One region of the Brevibacillus sp. HB1.4B genome, then DNA from elsewhere that is predicted to be linked to it. Evidence: predicted binding sites of a transcription regulator. Region 1 holds the regulator's gene; the other holds the start of a gene.
The links. The regulator CtsR, encoded in region 1, represses protease genes until heat stress. The targets are predictions, from matches to a motif close to ATGGTCAATAAAGGTCAAACA.

Region 1 (8,679 bases):
CAAGCAGCAACATACTTACGGCAAGCAATACCGGAGTGAATACTTGGTGATAGAGTGCGAGCGTAGCCAGTACGCCCCCCGCTGCCGTAATCGGCAAACCGATGAAATACCCCGGAACCCCGGCCTGTACGTTAAAACGCGCCAAACGCAGCGCACCACAGATCGGAAAAATGGCTGTAATGAGAATCCCAAGCAAATCAAAGTGTTGCAAGACGACAACATACATGATGAACGCTGGCGCAATCCCAAACGTAATGACGTCCGAAAGTGAATCCAATTCCTTTCCGAACTCGCTTTGGGCATTCAACATACGAGCTACACGTCCATCCAGCCCGTCTGCCAGCATACCAATGATCACTGTGATCGCTGCATATTCGACGTATTGATCGCCTCGAAACGCAAGAATAATTGCTAAAACTCCCAGAAACAAGTTGCTTACGGTTAGTATGTTCGGTAACGATTTCACGAACATAGACTACCTCCTGATTTCTTTTGCGTAAGGAGCAGGTTATCCTGTCGACCTTGTTTTCATCCAAGTCCCCTAGGCAAATGTTGAATACAAATAATGCCTTTATCCTATTCTACTTTAAATGTGTCTGTCAATGAACACTTGTTCTTGAATCCGTTTCAGCCCCTCTTTAATCGCTCTCGCTCGTACCTCGCCAATGCCTTCCACTTCGTCTAATTCCTGAATCGTTGCCATCATGATTCGCGGCAGATGATGAAAATGCTCTACCAGATTTGAGATGATCGTAACGGGCAAACGCCGGATCTTGTACAGGATCCGATAACCTCTAGGGGAAACGGATTCATCCAGCATACTGGCATTGGAGGAATACCCTAGCGTTCGCAAAAAAGAAGTGAGTTCCAGCATTTCCTCCGAGTTTAATTTTTTCATGTCCCGCAACACGAGATCAGGTGAATAGGATGGATCTCGGGAATAATCCCGAATAAGCATGTGTGCCTCTTCCTCAATGTTTGAAACCAATTCCTCCAACTGCATACTGACGAGCCTTCCTTCTACCCCTAGCTCACATATGTACTTGGAGACCTCTGTCTTAATACGTAACACCATCTCAATCCGTTGCAAAACCGAGGCAACTTCGTGTAGAGTTACGAGCTCCTCAAATTCTAACGCACCAAGATTCGTCAATGTTTGATCAAGAACGGCCTTGTATTTCTCAAGGGTAGATACAGCCTGATTCGCCTTGGCCAAAATGACACTGATTTCACTTAAGACATACCGGAAATTCCCCTGGTACAACGTGATCACATTGCGACGCTGAGAGATAGCAATGACCAGATGATTCGTTTGAATGGCTGTCCGTTGCGCTGTACGATGCCGTGTCCCCGTCTCGCTCGTGGGGACTGAGGAGGGTGGGAAGATTTGCGTATTCGCGTACAGGATACGTTTTGCGTCTTCACTTACTATAATCGCCCCATCCATCTTCGCTAATTCATACAAATGGGCAGGAGAAAAATCACAATTGATGGAAAAACCGCCATCGACAATCGTCTTCATCTCTGGACCGCACCCAATGACGATCAAGCCCCCGGTTTTGGCCCGTAAAACATTTTCCAATCCTTCACGAAGCTGTGTGCCGGGTGCCACGAGACGAAGCACATCACCGAATTGCGGAGCTCTTTTGATGTTCCCCTGCATGCCCACTCCTACCTCCTTATCACCTCGTTCAACGCATCGGCAATATTACTCACACCAATCACTTGAATATCTGCTGGCGCATCCAGACCGCGGATGTTTTTCTCCGGGATGATAACACGCTTAAAGCCTAACTTATGTGCTTCTCGTACTCGTTGCTCAATACGAGAGACACCGCGCACCTCACCAGTCAAGCCAATTTCTCCGATAACGACATCATGCGGATTGGTAGCGTGATCACGGAAACTGCTTGCAATGCTTACGGCAATCGCCAAATCAACCGCTGGCTCATCCAATCTGACCCCACCTGCTACGTTTACATATGCATCCTGATTTTGTAGCATCATGCCCATACGCTTTTCCAACACTGCCATGATCATCGCCACACGCTGATGATCGACCCCTGTTGCCGTTCTCCGTGGGGTTACAAAGCTGGTCGGGGCAACGAGTGCTTGTAGCTCAACCAAAACGGGACGTGTGCCCTCCATGCTGGCTACGACCGTGGAACCCGCAACACCAAATGGACGCTCTGCTAAAAATATCTCAGACGGATTCGCCACTTCCTCCAAACCGCGATCCTTCATCTCGAAAATACCGATTTCGTTTGTCGAACCAAAACGGTTTTTGACGGCGCGCAAAATTCGAAACGTATTGTGGCGCTCCCCTTCAAAATAGAGAACAGCATCTACCATGTGCTCAAGCATACGCGGTCCGGCGATGGAGCCTTCCTTGGTAACGTGACCGACAATGAAGGTACCAATTCCTTTCCCTTTTGCAATCCGCATCAATTGGGCAGTCGCCTCCCGCACTTGTGCGACACTTCCAGCAGCCGATTGGATCGTCGGGTGAAACACGGTCTGGATCGAGTCAATAATTAGCACATCCGGGTCTACTTGATTAATATGCTGTTCGATCAAATCCAAATCATTTTCTGCCAATACAAACATCGGCGGCGTTTGCAAATGGAGTCGATCCGCGCGAATTTTGATTTGTTTTGCCGACTCCTCTCCAGATACATAGAGAACCTTTGCCCCTTGATGAGCCAAGGCAAAAGATGTCTGCAAAAGCAATGTCGATTTTCCGATTCCGGGGTCTCCTCCAACCAAAATGAGTGAACCCGGAACAAGTCCTCCACCAAGAACACGATTCAATTCTCCGATCGTGGTATCCATGCGTGGCTCTTCTTCACTGGCTACCTGAGTCAATGGAATCGCAGATTGGCGCTGGCCGCCGCTCATCCCTTCGTGACGATGTGGATTTTTTACGGTCACTTCCTCCACCAAGGTGTTCCAACTGCTACACCCCGGGCATTTTCCCATCCATTTTGGCGATTCATAGCCACATTCTTGACACGCGTATTTCGTTTTATACTTTGACATAGTCGCACCCTCACTTGGATTTCTTTCTCTACTTTTATCATAATTACGCACCCAAAAAAAGAATACCTCCCGAATCAGGAGGCATTCTATTACGTTTCAATCCAGCTTATGATTTCGTTTTTTCGAGGCGCTTAACAACCAGCTTGCCTTCTTCGGCTTCGATATTGACGGTATCGCCTTTACTGATCGTGCCCTTGAGCAATTCCTCGGACAAATTATCCTCGATGTGGCGCTGGATAGCACGACGCAGAGGACGCGCACCATAGGCCGGATCAAAGCCTTCTTTTGCCAATACTTTCTTGGCCTCTTCACTCAATTGGAAATCAATGTCTTGCTCTTTCAAACGTTTACGCAGATCTTCTGTCATGAGAGATACGATTTGCTCGATGTGCTCTTGCTCCAAAGAGTGGAACACGATGACTTCGTCGATACGGTTCAAGAACTCAGGACGGAAGCTCTTTTTCAGCTCATCCATGACTTTGTCCTTCATATCCTGGTACTTTCTTTCCGAATCGTTGGTCGTGAAGCCGAGCGTCGTATTTTTCTTGATCATGCTTGCTCCGACGTTGGAAGTCATAATGACAACCGTGTTGCGGAAATCAACGGTACGTCCCTTGGAGTCTGTCAGACGACCATCATCCAATACTTGTAGCAGGATGTTGAATACGTCTGGGTGAGCTTTCTCGATTTCGTCCAGCAAAATGACGGAGTAAGGCTTGCGACGCACTTTTTCGGTCAGCTGACCGCCTTCATCAAAGCCTACATAGCCAGGAGGGGCACCGACCAGACGAGCGGTGGAATGCTTCTCCATGTACTCGGACATATCTACACGAATCATGGCATCCTCGTCACCGAAAAGCGTCTCTGCTACGGCACGAGCCAATTCAGTTTTACCCACACCAGTAGGTCCTAGGAAGATAAACGAGCCGATCGGGCGTTTTGGATCTTTCAAACCAGCACGGGCACGGCGGATTGCACGCGAGATGGATTTGACTGCTTCATCTTGACCAATGACGCGATCGTGCAAAATCTCTTCCATCTTCAGCAAACGCTCTGTTTCTTCTTCCTTCAGCTTCAATACAGGAATACCCGTCCAACTCGCCACTACTTGCGCGATGTCTTCTGGCGTAACCTCCATGTTCAGCTGGCCTTGGCGCTCTTTCCAGTCTTTTTTCGTTTTATCCAGTTCTTCACGCAGTTTTTGCTCCTGATCGCGAAGTGCTGCTGCTTCCTCGAACTCTTGTGATTGTACGGCAGCGTCTTTTTCCTTGCGTACCTCTTCCAGACGTCCCTCCAGCTCTTTGAGGTTTGGTGGAACCGTAAAGGATTGCAAGCGAACTTTGGAGGCCGCCTCGTCGACCAAGTCGATAGCCTTGTCAGGCAGGAAGCGTTCCGTAATATAGCGGTCAGACAGTTTTACTGCCTGCTCGATTGCTTCATCGGTAATTTTGACACGATGGTGGGCTTCGTAACGATCACGAAGGCCATGCAGGATACGAATCGCATCCTCCGGTGTCGGTTCATCAACCTGAATCGGTTGGAAACGACGCTCCAGTGCCGCGTCTTTTTCGATGTACTTGCGATATTCATCCAGCGTAGTGGCACCCACGCACTGTAGCTCGCCACGTGCCAGAGCAGGCTTCAAAATGTTGGAGGCATCAATTGCGCCTTCTGCTCCACCAGCACCAATCAAGGTGTGCAGCTCATCAATAAACAGGATGATGTTTCCTGCTTGGCGAATTTCGTCCATGATTTTTTTCAGACGATCTTCGAACTCACCACGATATTTGGTTCCCGCAACAACGGTTCCCATATCGAGTGTCATGACGCGCTTATCACGAAGGGTCTCTGGAATTTCGTTGTTCACGATTTTTTGGGCAAGACCTTCTGCGATAGCTGTTTTCCCGACGCCAGGCTCCCCAATCAAAACAGGGTTGTTCTTAGTACGTCTACTAAGTACTTGGATCACACGCTCGATTTCTTTTTGGCGACCAATGACAGGGTCCAGTCCGCCATCACGAGCGATTGCAGTCAGATCCCTTGCCAAGCCGTCCAATGTCGGCGTATTCGCCGCTGGGTTCCCTCCAGACGGTTGATGAGATGCCATCATTTCCGAGCTGCCAAGGAGCTGGAGCACCTGTTGACGTGCCTTGTTCAGGCTAACGCCCAAATTGTTCATGATTCTCGCAGCAATGCCCTCTCCTTCACGGATCAAGCCAAGCAAAATATGTTCAGTCCCCACATAGGTATGACCCAGTTTGCGGGCTTCGTCCATTGACAGTTCAATAACCTTTTTGGCGCGAGGTGTATAGTTTGGTGTGTAATTACTACCGGACTGCTCTGTTCCTCGCCCGATTAACGACTCCACTTCACTCTGGATTTTATCGAGGCCAAGCCCAAGTGATTGCAATGCCTTCGCCGCAATCCCTTCGCCTTCTCGAATGAGTCCCAGCAGCACATGCTCTGTCCCAATATCTTTGTGTCCGAGACGAACCGCCTCTTCCAGGGCAAGCGCCAGTACTTTTTGTGCTCGTTCTGTAAAACGTCCAAACATCATATCGTACACCTCCGTATAACCGTGTTTTTTCTCTATATGGTTAACAATTGCGTGATACCATTACGATTACTCTTGTGATTCTACTACGCGCAGACGTTCGCGAATCAGCCGTGCCCTTCTTTCGTCGCGTTGGTCCGGAGTGAGCTTTTGTCCAGCGTGGTGTTGTAAAAACCCCGGCTGTGTCGTGACCAACAGTTCGTTTAGGACGAGCGGAGATACATTTGGAATAATACCTAGATCAATCCCCAAACGTACATCGGACAGGCGCTGAGCCGCCTCCTTTGACTCTACTGTGCGAGCGTACATCAGGATGCCATACGACCGAAAAATCCGATCCTCTAAAGAAACCCGGGTATGCTCCAGCAAATAAGTACGTGCCACACGCTCTTGCTCAATAATCTGTCTGGCTACACCGTAGAGATTGGAAAGGATATCTGACTCAGACATCCCCAGTGTGACCTGATTGGATAACTGAAAAAGATTCCCTAGAGCTTCGCTGCCCTCTCCGTAAATTCCTCTAACAACTAGACCAACTTGATTAATTGCCTGTAAAATTCTGCTGATCTGCTGCGTCATCACCAGAGCCGGCAAGTGCAGCATTACAGATGCACGAATACCCGTACCCACATTGGTTGGGCAGCTTGTCAGATATCCTCGTGTTTCGTCGAAAGCGTAGTTCAAGTTTTTCTCAAAAATGTCGTCTATCTTCGTACCTAATTCCCATGCCTCGTTCAAACGAAACCCGGGTAATAGTACCTGTATTCGAATGTGGTCTTCTTCATTAACCATAATGCTGACAGACTCATCTTCACGAAGTAATACAGCACCTTTGCGAGATTCCTCTGCCAGATGAGGGCTAATCAGATGCTTTTCTACGAGTACCCTTTTTTCTAATGGGTTAATTTGATCCATCTGGATGACCTGAAGCTGATGCCTTTTGCGCATTGCCTCCGAATCGCTTACTTCCGTTACCTTTCTGACGACTTCCTCGCCCTGCGAGTCCGTTGCCAATAACGGAAAGGGGTGCTGGCGCAGGTTACGGGCGATACGCAGCCGTGTACTAATGACAATGTCGGAATCAGGACCTTCTCCTTTCATCCAATTGCTCCACGGGTTTTGCATAAACTGCTTTTGGGACATAACCAGCTAACCTCCCTTGCTACGATTGGGCCATTTTTTGTTCCAATGCTCGAATTCGATCACGCATTTCTGCTGCCTTCTCGAACTCTTCACTTGCGACATGACTTTGCAGTGCTTGCTTTAGTTGTTCCAGCTCTTTACGGATCTTCAATTTGCCACCGGTACGCTCTGGTACTTTTCCACTATGCTGTGTGTTTCCGTGAATCCGGCGGAAAAGGGGGTCCAGTCGGTCACCCAAAAAGGTGTAGCAATCACTACAGCCAAATCGTCCACTTTTACTAAATTGAGAATATGTGAGTCCACATGTTTCGCATTGAAGCGGCTTATTCGTTGCCGTTTCGCGTCCATTCTTTTGCATGGGATCAAATTTTAAAAGTCCTGACAGGAGATTGTTGATGCTGAAGTTGTGAAAGCCGGTAAAGACGTCCCCTTTTTCATGAGCACACTGCTCGCAAATATGGTATTCGGTTTTTTCGCCATTGACGATTTTCGTCAAATGAAGTGTCGCCGGTCGTTTTCCGCATTCCTCACAGTTCATAACATCATACCTCCTTTTACTTCAACAAGATTGCTGCGATCATCTGCTTTAAAATATTTGCCCGCAAACGATCCCGCAATTCAGCTTCTAGCGTCAATACATTTCGCGAGGTAGCGATTTTCATCAAGGTGGCTTCTCTGATGTTGACTAATCCTTCTTCCATTAGTCTTTCTACGATCGCATTTCCCACGCTCTGACTGATGCTCTCACCAATCAGTTCTTCTGTTAGCAATTCCTGCAAGCGTGCTTTGCTGACAATCTGCACCTTGCGTATACGAATATACCCGCCGCCCCCGCGCTTACTCTCTACAATGTATCCTTTTTGAACGGTAAAGCGCGTATTGATGACGTAATTGATCTGAGACGGCACACATTGAAAATGGTCGGCAAGCTCACTACGCTGAATCTCGATCGATCCATTGGGACTGTTTGTAATGATGCTTTTCAAGTGATGTTCAATGATGTCCGAGATGTTACGCAAGTCATCGCCTCCTATTCCTCTGTGTATGTTCTTATGAGGTTACCTATTGACTTTGACTATCTTTGACGTTAATTATAATGGGTTTAGTGCGTGCCCGCAAGTGTCCCTTACACATTCTAGTGTGGGCAAAAGAAGGTCGCTTGAAACTTGGACATGATCAACAAAAAAACCACTCCCTGAGGAATGGTTTATGTTTGTTCTTGTGTATTGGTGTCGATTGCTGGCAAATGATTCAGTAGCTGAGTGAAGCTGGTGATGATGACATCTGCCCCATCAAGCTCCCCTGGTTTGGCGAAACCGAAGTCGCATCCAATGGTAAATAAACCGTTTGTCTTGCCTGCTTCCACGTCGGAGTGACGATCTCCTACCATGATGGCTTGCCCGATTTTGTAATCCGACAACAATTTTGCAACCAGGTCATTTTTGGAATGCGTACGGAATCGGCCGGCTGAGTACAGATCGGTCATCAGCGGCTTTAACTCGTATTCCTGACAAATGGCATCGATGTACTCTTCTTGCCCATTACTTGCTACAAACAAAGCAAATCCTTTCTCACGCAGTGTTTCCAAGGTTGATTTTACATCCGGATATAGCTCGGTCACTCTTTCTTTGAGTAATTGGATTTCATTATCTAGCAAGAAGGCGTCTGCTGAGCGAATGGCTTCCTCACTCGCGCCCGGCAGCAATTTGTCCCAGATCTGCTCGATCGTCATTCCCAGTACATTGATCAGTTCACGCTCGTCAGGGGTTTCCCCTTGCCATAGCCCTTGTTGACGAAGCTGGTCAAACGTTCGAATAAATGCGGGGGTCGATAGCTTTTCTGTTTGCAGTAACGTGCCATCCATATCAAATAATATGGCGAATGGTACAGTCATGGGTTCCTCCATTTTGTCTGGCTAGGCAGCTATTCTACTTCTCTTGACA
Region 2 (8,679 bases), on a different contig from region 1:
GGCTGAGTGGTTTTTCGTCCAGGAAAATTTCCCCAGTCGTTGGCTGCTCAAAGCCAGCAATCATTCGAAGCAGTGTCGTTTTCCCACAGCCACTTGGGCCGAGTAACGTCAAAAACTCCCCTTCTTCAATGGAGAGAGAAAAAGAGGGGACGACGACAGTATCTGCAAATCTCTTTTCAATCGAATCCAGATGTATAATTTTTTTCATTCCGTCATCTCACCATATGTCATTATACTCACAATCTAGGTAACTATATCGTGTATGATACGATTTGTAAACAGTTTCACCAAGTCTAGAATGATTTTTTTGCGACTAGCAAGGATGAGAGATTCCTCCACAAAAACAAACAGAGCCAATGAATAAACATTCGCTCTGTTGCGTATCCATTTTATTTTCTCACACAGAAGTGGATTTTGGTTGAGGCGTGCGATTCTGGTTCTTCGCTTTTGCCCCTAGGAAATTCGTCCCAATCACCCCGATAACAATCATCACCGCGCCAATAAGATGGTAGTATGCCAGTTGTTCCTGCAAAAAGATGACGCCTGCCACGATGGTAACCAACGTAGACAAATTGTTAAACACGCTGAGTTTGGATGCTTCCATCTTGGACAAGGCAAAGTTGGTCATAAAAGACGTCATGAGCGAGGACAGTATCCCCAAAAATACAATGGAGATGATAAACGATGAGCTGGCGAAAGGGGCAAAATACGTCGACAAAGTCCCCTCTGCACTATGGCGAATGACTGACCAGCCGTTAAAAAACAAAAATCCGAGTAACGCCACCATATATGTCATGTCTATATAATGAAAGGACTTAGTCATTTTCCTCGCCAGAACACTATACCCCGCCAAAGAAAACGCGGATAACAGGATGAGAATGGTACCGATACTGCTCCCTGAGCCTGAGCTGACACCGAGCCCCTTCATTGCAAAAATGTACACGACACCTCCTACGGATAAAAGCGTGGATAGCTTTTGCAGCCACGTAGAAGACTCCCCCAAAAAGAATGCCGCCAGGATCATAGTAAAAATCGGAACGGTTGCTTGAATAATCCCTGCTTCAGACGAAGTGGTATACACCAGTCCAAACGCCTGAAGGGTAAAGAACAGAATGGGATACAGCATGGCGAGCGGTATAATCGTGAGCATGTCTTTTGGTTTGATGGACAGCTTGATCCACCCAAACACGATCGGTATAGATGCAGCGATAAATGCCACGGTAAAACGGTGCGCCAAAGTATCAACCGGGCTGGTTACAGCGAGTGCCATTTTCAGAAACAAAAACGACAAGCCGGTAATCCCTGCATTCAGTAATGCCGCAAGAATCGCTTTTTGTTGGTCTTTCATCGTATGTATCTCTCCTACTGGGGACTTTTTACAGACGGCCGTCTTAGTTAATAGTAATGGGGGATCAATCGTGCTACAATGCAAAAAAGGAGTAACTGTACCGATACAAATCCAGCGGTAAGGGAATGTTTTTTGGATGCACAAATATTTGCAGCTACAAAATGAACTCGAAACGTTGATTGAAAGCCTCTCCTATCGAGACGGAGACCGGCTTCCCTCTATTCGGGAGCTCGCCTCTCGCTACCAATGCAGCAAGAGCACTGTAATCCGCACTTTGGATGAGCTCGAAAAGCGTCACCTCATCTACTCGGTCGACCGAAGCGGCTACTACGTCGTGAAAAAACAAAGAAAGATCCAACCTGCAGATACGTCGGTGATCGATTTTGCGACCTCTGCTCCCGATCCTGACCTCTTTCCTTATGTCGACTTTCAACACTGCATCAATAAAGCGATTGAAACCTATAAAAACGATCTTTTCATATATGGAACCACACAAGGCTTGCCATCGCTCATTGCCGTCATCGCCAGGCTGCTTGGGAACCATCAGGTTTTTACGGACCCGGGTAATATTTTCATTACCTCCGGTGTCCAACAAGCGCTATCCTTGCTGTGCAGTCTGCCTTTTCCAAATGGCAAGGAAACGATTCTGATTGAGCAGCCCAGCTACCATCTTTTCATTGAAAGTTTGCAAGTACGCAAGCATCCTGTCGTCGGGATCAAGCGCACTGCCCAAGGAATCGATTTAGAAGAGCTGGAGTCTATTTTCCGAACGGGAGAGATCAAGTTTTTCTATACGATGCCTCGCTACCATAGTCCGCTCGGTACGACGTACAGTCGAAAGGATAAACAGCGCATTGTGGAGCTTGCCCAACAGTACGACGTCTATATCGTAGAAGACGATTACATGGCAGACCTTGAGCATGACAGCAAAGCTGATCCCCTCTTTACCTATGATCGCTTTTCTCGCACCATCTATTTAAAAAGCTATTCCAAAATTATTTTTCCTGGGTTGCGTTTGGGTGTGGCCGTTATACCTGACGCGCTAAAGGATTCCTTTAACCAGCACAAGCGACTCATGGATATCGACAGCTCCATGCTATCTCAAGCTGCGTTGGAAATTTACCTAAAAAGCGGAATGTTCGAGCGTCACAAGCAAAAAATTCGCAGTTCCTATCAACGGCGATCCAACCTGCTAATGGCGTCCTTGAACCATTTTGCGACGAATGAAGAGCATCTATTCACCTTTCAGCCCTTTGCGTATCCGGGGATTCATACGCACATTGTTTTGAACGATGCCATCCCGGTCCCTGCTGTTATCAACCAGCTAAAAAAGTACTCCATTCTTGTGGATGCTACTGACAAAAATTACTTGGTGGGCTTTCCGCAAGAAAATATTTTGAAGCTGAATGTGTCCTATGCCAAGGAAGCAGTGATTGAGCAAGGGATTGAGGTGTTGATGGATGTGTTACGCCGCATGCACCGTTAACCTCTCCGCCTTAAGTCGCAGATAAAATCCGACGAGGGTGCGTTTTTTGGACAACCAAAAAATCTCCATAATAGAGCTGTTGAGTTGATCCATAGCACACAGGCGGATGTGAATTGATTGGTACGTAACCTATTAACGATCTACAACGTATTACAAATACAGGAATATGGTTTTAGCAGAATGATGGCGGCTTTGCAAAAGAAAATATGCAGAGAAAATGGTTTTAAAATGCATCAAATGCGGTATATCGTTGTATAGTAAGTGAATCCCAATTCAAAAAAATTCGTTCCATAGTCGGCCAGTTTGAAGTAGAATCGCATCTAGACACATGTATTTTGTTGGGCTTACTCGGCGTGACGCTGAATATTCCGACAAAGCGCAAAAAGGCCTCCAAAGTTGATGACTGGCAGTTAACGATAGAATGACAAAGGAGAAATAGATGTTTCAGAACATTTTAGATTTCTTAATGGAATACGGCTATTTGGGAATGTTCATCCATTCTTTTGCAGACGCAGTCATCTTTCCCGTTCCTGCCTTCTTTCTTCAAGTGCCACTCAGTCTCGTAGATCCTTCGCAGGCATTGTGGATTGCAACGGTAGGCTATGTCGCTTGTCTCTTAGGGACACCCGTTGGTTATTTTATCGGTAAAGTCCTAGGCAAATCCGTTCTGTACAAAATCCTCAAGAAGGAATGGATTGATTCTGCCACAGCGATGTTTCAAAAGAAGGGCGAAGTCGCGATCTTCATCGGTTCATTTACACCGATTCCGTTTAAAGTATTTACAATCATGTCAGGTTGCTTGAAATTCCCGTTGTGGAAATTGCTTGGGTATGCGGCAATTGGACGGGCAGTCAAATTTTACGCAGTCGGATTTTTGTTTTATTTTTACGGTAAAATGGCGGAAAATATGGTCCATAACGTTTCTCTCTATATATTCCTCATCATGGTGCCGCTCATCTTGGTCGGATTATGGGTGAAGAAAATTGTCACCAAGCGCCGCCAGCTGAAAATGGAAAACGCTGGCGTCAGCAATGGCATCAATGAGAAAGTCCTGAATAAATAGCAAAGAAACCCCAATTCACACATTGGGGTTTCTTTTTTTACGCCTGTTATGCTTTTTTGACACGAATGCCTTCCTCTTCTACATCAATCAGCATCGCTGTCACATTGTCTTCTTCCATCACCAGATCCGCAATGCCATCCTCGACATATTGCTGAATTACACGGCGCAATGGACGTGCCCCGAAGGAAGGGTTGTAGCCCAGCTCAGCCAGCTTTTCTTTTGCAGCATCTGTCACGCTGATCTCCATTCCTTGCTCAGACAGATTGCCCCTAACATCTTGCAGCAGCAGATCGACGATTTTGACCAAATCCTGTTTTTCCAGATGGGCAAAGGAAATGATCGAGTCGAAGCGGTTTAGGAACTCTGGCTTGAAGTATGCCCCCAGAGAATCCAGCACGGTGGCAGGCTCGGGCGCTTTTGCTCCAAAGCCAACAGAGATTTTACGCTCGCTCACGCCGGCATTGCTCGTCGCAATGATGACCGTCTCCTTAAAATTCACCGTACGGCCCTGACTGTCTGTTAGACGACCATCCTCCAGAATTTGCAGGAACATGTGCATCACGTCCGGGTGTGCTTTTTCGATCTCATCCAGCAAAATGATGCTGTACGGGTTGCGGCGAACGCGTTCTGTCAACTGACCTGCTTCTTCATGACCAACGTAGCCAGGAGGAGAACCGATCAATTTGGATACCGAGTGCTTCTCCATGTACTCACTCATATCGAGGCGGATCATGGAATCGCGGGTACCAAACAGCTCCTCTGCCAATGCTTTGGACAATTCTGTTTTCCCTACGCCAGTCGGACCGACGAACAGGAAGGAAGCAATCGGTCTGTTTTTCGGTTTCAGACCTGCACGACTGCGTCGAATCGCCTTCGCGACTTGTGTGACCGCCTCGGATTGACCAATGACTTTTGCTTCCAAATGAGCCGCTAGGTTTTTCATTTTCATCTGCTCATCACTTTGCAGCTTCGTAACAGGAATCCCCGTCTTTTGCTCGATCAAGGCTTGGATGTCCGAGACGTCGACCTGGACGCGTTGTTCCTTGCCCTCAATCTGATCCAGCTTCTCTAAAATGCTTGCTTCCTCGTCTCGCAGACGGGCAGCTCGTTCGTATGCCTCTTGCTCCGTCGCTTCCTTTTTCTCCTGATTGATTTGCGCCAGCCGCTCATGCAGTTCTGCCGTATCAACCGCGGAGGACCTCAGGTTCAAACGCGAGCCCACTTCATCCATGAGATCAATCGCCTTGTCAGGCAAGAATCGATCCTGAATGTAACGATGGGAGTATTCCACGCTGGCACGGATGACATCATCCGAGTAAGCGACTTGGTGGAATGCTTCGTATTTCGGACGTAATCCTTGTAAAATCTCGATGGCTTGTTCTACGGTTGGCTCCTTTACCATGACTGGCTGCAGGCGGCGCTCCAGAGCTGCGTCTTTTTCAATCACACGATACTCTTTTAACGTAGTTGCCCCAATCAGTTGCAACTCACCGCGAGCCAGTGCAGGCTTCAGGATGTTCCCTGCATCCATTGATCCTTCCGCAGAGCCTGCTCCCACCAGTAGATGAATCTCATCCACAAACAGGATGACGTTTTTGCGCATTTGCAGCTCGGCAATCACTTGCTTCACTTTTTCCTCGAACTGTCCGCGAATTCCCGTCCCTGCAACCAGAGAGGCGACATCTAAAATGTACACCTGCTTGTTTTTCAGCTTGGTCGGCACTTGCCCTTCCGTAATACGCAAGGCGAGGCCTTCCGCAATCGCCGTCTTCCCGACTCCCGGCTCCCCGATCAGAACCGGATTGTTCTTATTGCGTCGGTTCAAAATCTCAATGACACGCTCAATTTCCTGTTCGCGTCCAATCACAGGGTCAATCAGTCCAGCACGTGCCGCATCGTTTAGATTACGTCCCAGGTCATCGAGGATGCCTCCACCACGCTCTGGTGCTTGTGGTTGCGTTTGGCTGGAAGATTTGCCCGGGTTCATCGGGCCTTGGGCAAAGCCTTGCAGGAACTCATCCAGTCCAGAGAAGGAGGAGAAAGGACTAAAGCCCATACCCACTCCCATTTTGTTGGTCAGCTTTGTCTGGCAGTCTTTGCACAGATCGTATTTTTGTTGCTGATTTTGCACGCGTATATGAACAGTCACAGTTGCTTCTCGTTGTTTGCAGATTTCACAATGCATATTCAATCCCCCCAAAAGCGTTGTTTTGGAATTCAGAAGATCTTTGACCTTTCCTGACCTTCGTTGACTTTATTATAGTTTGACCTTTTTTGACTTTCAAGAGGGATTGTTTGGTTTTTTACACTTTGCCCTTTTGCAGATAGGGAACGATTGAAAGTAACCCAATAACAGCTAAACAAGCGCCTATCCACAATGGTGAAACAAGCCCATAGCCACTGCTGATCCCGATCCCGCCTAAGGAAGAACCAATGGCAACACCCAATGTAATAAAGGAAGTATGCATAGTGTTTACCATTGTCCCACTGCCTGCTGTATTCATCACTCGTGCGATCATGGCCGGATTCATCGCGACACCCGTCAACCCAATCAGAACAATGGATAGCACAGCGATCCATTTATTTTCGGCGCCTACGGCAAATAGAACCAATGCCGCTAAGAGTATGCTTAATCCCGTTACAAGGATGCGCATGGTAAAACGATCAGCAAGTCTGCCAATCACGATATTTCCGATCACGGTCGCGATACCATAAAGGGCAAGCAAATACGGGATACTCGCATCCGAAAATGCCGTTACATCCGTAAGAATCGGAGTAAAATAACTAAACGCTGCGAAGGTACCGCCAATGATCAGCATACTCGTTACATACGCGGCCCAAAGGTGTGGATTTTGAAAACTGGCAAGCTCATCCTTTCCGTTCATCTGGTCTTTTTGTACGAAGGAAGGAAGCAACCATTGGATCAAGATCCCTGATAGCAATACGACAACGGCAACAGCCCAAAAGCTCATTCTCCAGCCGAAATATTGTGCAATCACGGTTGTCAGAGGGAGGCCGATGACAGTAGCAATCATTAAGCCTGCCAAAACAATCGAAGCTGCCTTTCCCCGTGAATGAGGGGGAACCAAGCTGGCTGAAATACTAACGGAGATACCAAACGCTGCGGATGAAGCAATACCTGTTAGGATACGTGCAAGCATCATCGACTCGTAATTCCAAGCCATGGCTCCCAGCGATTGGCCAATAAAGAAGACGGCAACCAAAGAAAGCAGCGCTTGTTTTCGGCGAATGTGCAAGAGAGTTGCTGTTAGGATCGGGCCACCTATCACCATTGCTCCTGCATACGCCGTAATAAAATACCCGATGGATGGGATCGACACGTCGAAAACATCGGCAAGCTCGTTCATCATACCTGCCACCATAAATTCAGAAGTCGTCATCGCAAAAATCGCTACCGCTAACAAATAAATCATCGACGGCATGAAGGAACACTCCTCTATTTATTATTGTAACAATCGGTACAAAAATAACTCAAAAAAAGAGCGCATTACGCGCCGAAGATAGATTCCATGGTGCCGTTCATGATTTGTTCAGCCAATGTCCGATTTTGTGTAGATGTATTCAACACACGGAAGCCGTAGTAACTGCTTAAAAATAGGCTAGCCAAATCCACAGCAGATCGTTTTTTGGAGATTTCGCCCGTTCGCAAGCCTTCCTCCATCACTTTTTCCATGGTTTGCTTCAAAAGTTCAACATGTCTGGAGACTATTTCTTCAATCTTGGGATCGTCTTTTGCCCGTTCCAATCCCGCATTGATCAGCAAACATCCTTTTGGATTCGTAGATTCAAAGTCTTCCACCAATGCCCAAGCTAAAAAATTTTGCAATCGTTCTTTCACAGAACCCGGACTTTCCAATAATGCCCGCTGTTCACGAATTCCAGTTTCGTGATAGTGTTCCACCACTGCTAGATAAAGGTCCTGTTTGCTGCCAAACGTATTGTACAAGCTGCCTTTACCTAGTCCAGTATCACTGCATAAATCATGCGTAGAACAACCATTGTAGCCTTTTGACCAAAATGTCTTCATGGCCACATCTACAATGGAAGTGTAATCAAAATCACGAGGTCTGCCGCGTTTGTTCAACGGAATCCTCCTTTCGTTTCCAACTGTTATGGAAATCTTACACATTATGTACCGTTCGGTTAACAAATGAAATGTCTGCAACTGTAAACCATACCTATAGAAAAAGCCCATTTTGAAAATCATCTCTCAAAATAGGCTTAATCATTGATTATATCGACTCTACATCTGTCACTGTTGGAATAACGTAAACTCTTCAGCTAAGTTGACCTTCTCCATCTATCGTCCCCATTAAAAAGAGTATGCTTGTACTTCTTCGAAAGTAGGCAGGGATGGTTGAGCACCGTTCCTTGTTACGACAATCGCTGCTACTTTGCTGGCGAAAGTGGCCGCTTCCGTTTCTGTCATTCCTTGTGTGATCCCAACTGCAAAAGCTGCCGTAAAGGAATCACCTGCCGCAGTTGTATCCACTGGTTCTACGCGGAATGCCGGGATATGGGTTGCCTCATCGGCGGTTACTAAGAGAGCGCCCTTTTCCCCCAACGTTACGATGACGCGCTTTGGTCCACCAGACAAAAGCTTTTGGGCTGCGGCATGCACTTCATCTATCGTGGATACAGGCATTCCCGTGAGAATAGAAAGCTCTGTTTCATTTGGGGTTAAGGTATGTACATGGGTTAATAGCTCACTGGATAGCTCGCGTGCAGGTGCCGGATTTAAAATGACCAGCTTGCCGAGTC

Region 2: a site for CtsR is predicted at 6,123-6,143, ahead of HP398_RS25040 (ATP-dependent Clp protease ATP-binding subunit). Genes of this name have one in related genera too.

The regions. Positions count from the first base shown of each region.
Region 1 covers NZ_JABSUT010000019.1:1,312-9,990, reverse strand. The annotation lists gene pssA (CDP-diacylglycerol--serine O-phosphatidyltransferase) at 1-472, opposite strand, end outside; gene disA (DNA integrity scanning diadenylate cyclase DisA) at 587-1,663, opposite strand; gene radA (DNA repair protein RadA) at 1,672-3,039, opposite strand; gene HP398_RS29145 (ATP-dependent Clp protease ATP-binding subunit) at 3,146-5,596, opposite strand; gene mcsB (protein-arginine kinase McsB) at 5,663-6,736, opposite strand; gene mcsA (protein-arginine kinase activator protein McsA) at 6,756-7,274, opposite strand; gene HP398_RS29130 (CtsR family transcriptional regulator) at 7,291-7,755, opposite strand; gene HP398_RS29125 (HAD hydrolase-like protein) at 7,944-8,630, opposite strand; gene HP398_RS29120 (UDP-N-acetylglucosamine--LPS N-acetylglucosamine transferase) at 8,660-8,679, opposite strand, start outside.
Region 2 covers NZ_JABSUT010000012.1:52,024-60,702, forward strand. The annotation lists gene HP398_RS25020 (ABC transporter ATP-binding protein) at 1-208, opposite strand, end outside; gene HP398_RS25025 (DMT family transporter) at 398-1,348, opposite strand; gene HP398_RS25030 (aminotransferase-like domain-containing protein) at 1,485-2,834, shown strand; gene HP398_RS25035 (YqaA family protein) at 3,274-3,897, shown strand; gene HP398_RS25040 (ATP-dependent Clp protease ATP-binding subunit) at 3,944-6,082, opposite strand; gene HP398_RS25045 (MFS transporter) at 6,201-7,340, opposite strand; gene HP398_RS25050 (TetR/AcrR family transcriptional regulator) at 7,406-8,002, opposite strand; gene rbsK (ribokinase) at 8,231-8,679, opposite strand, start outside.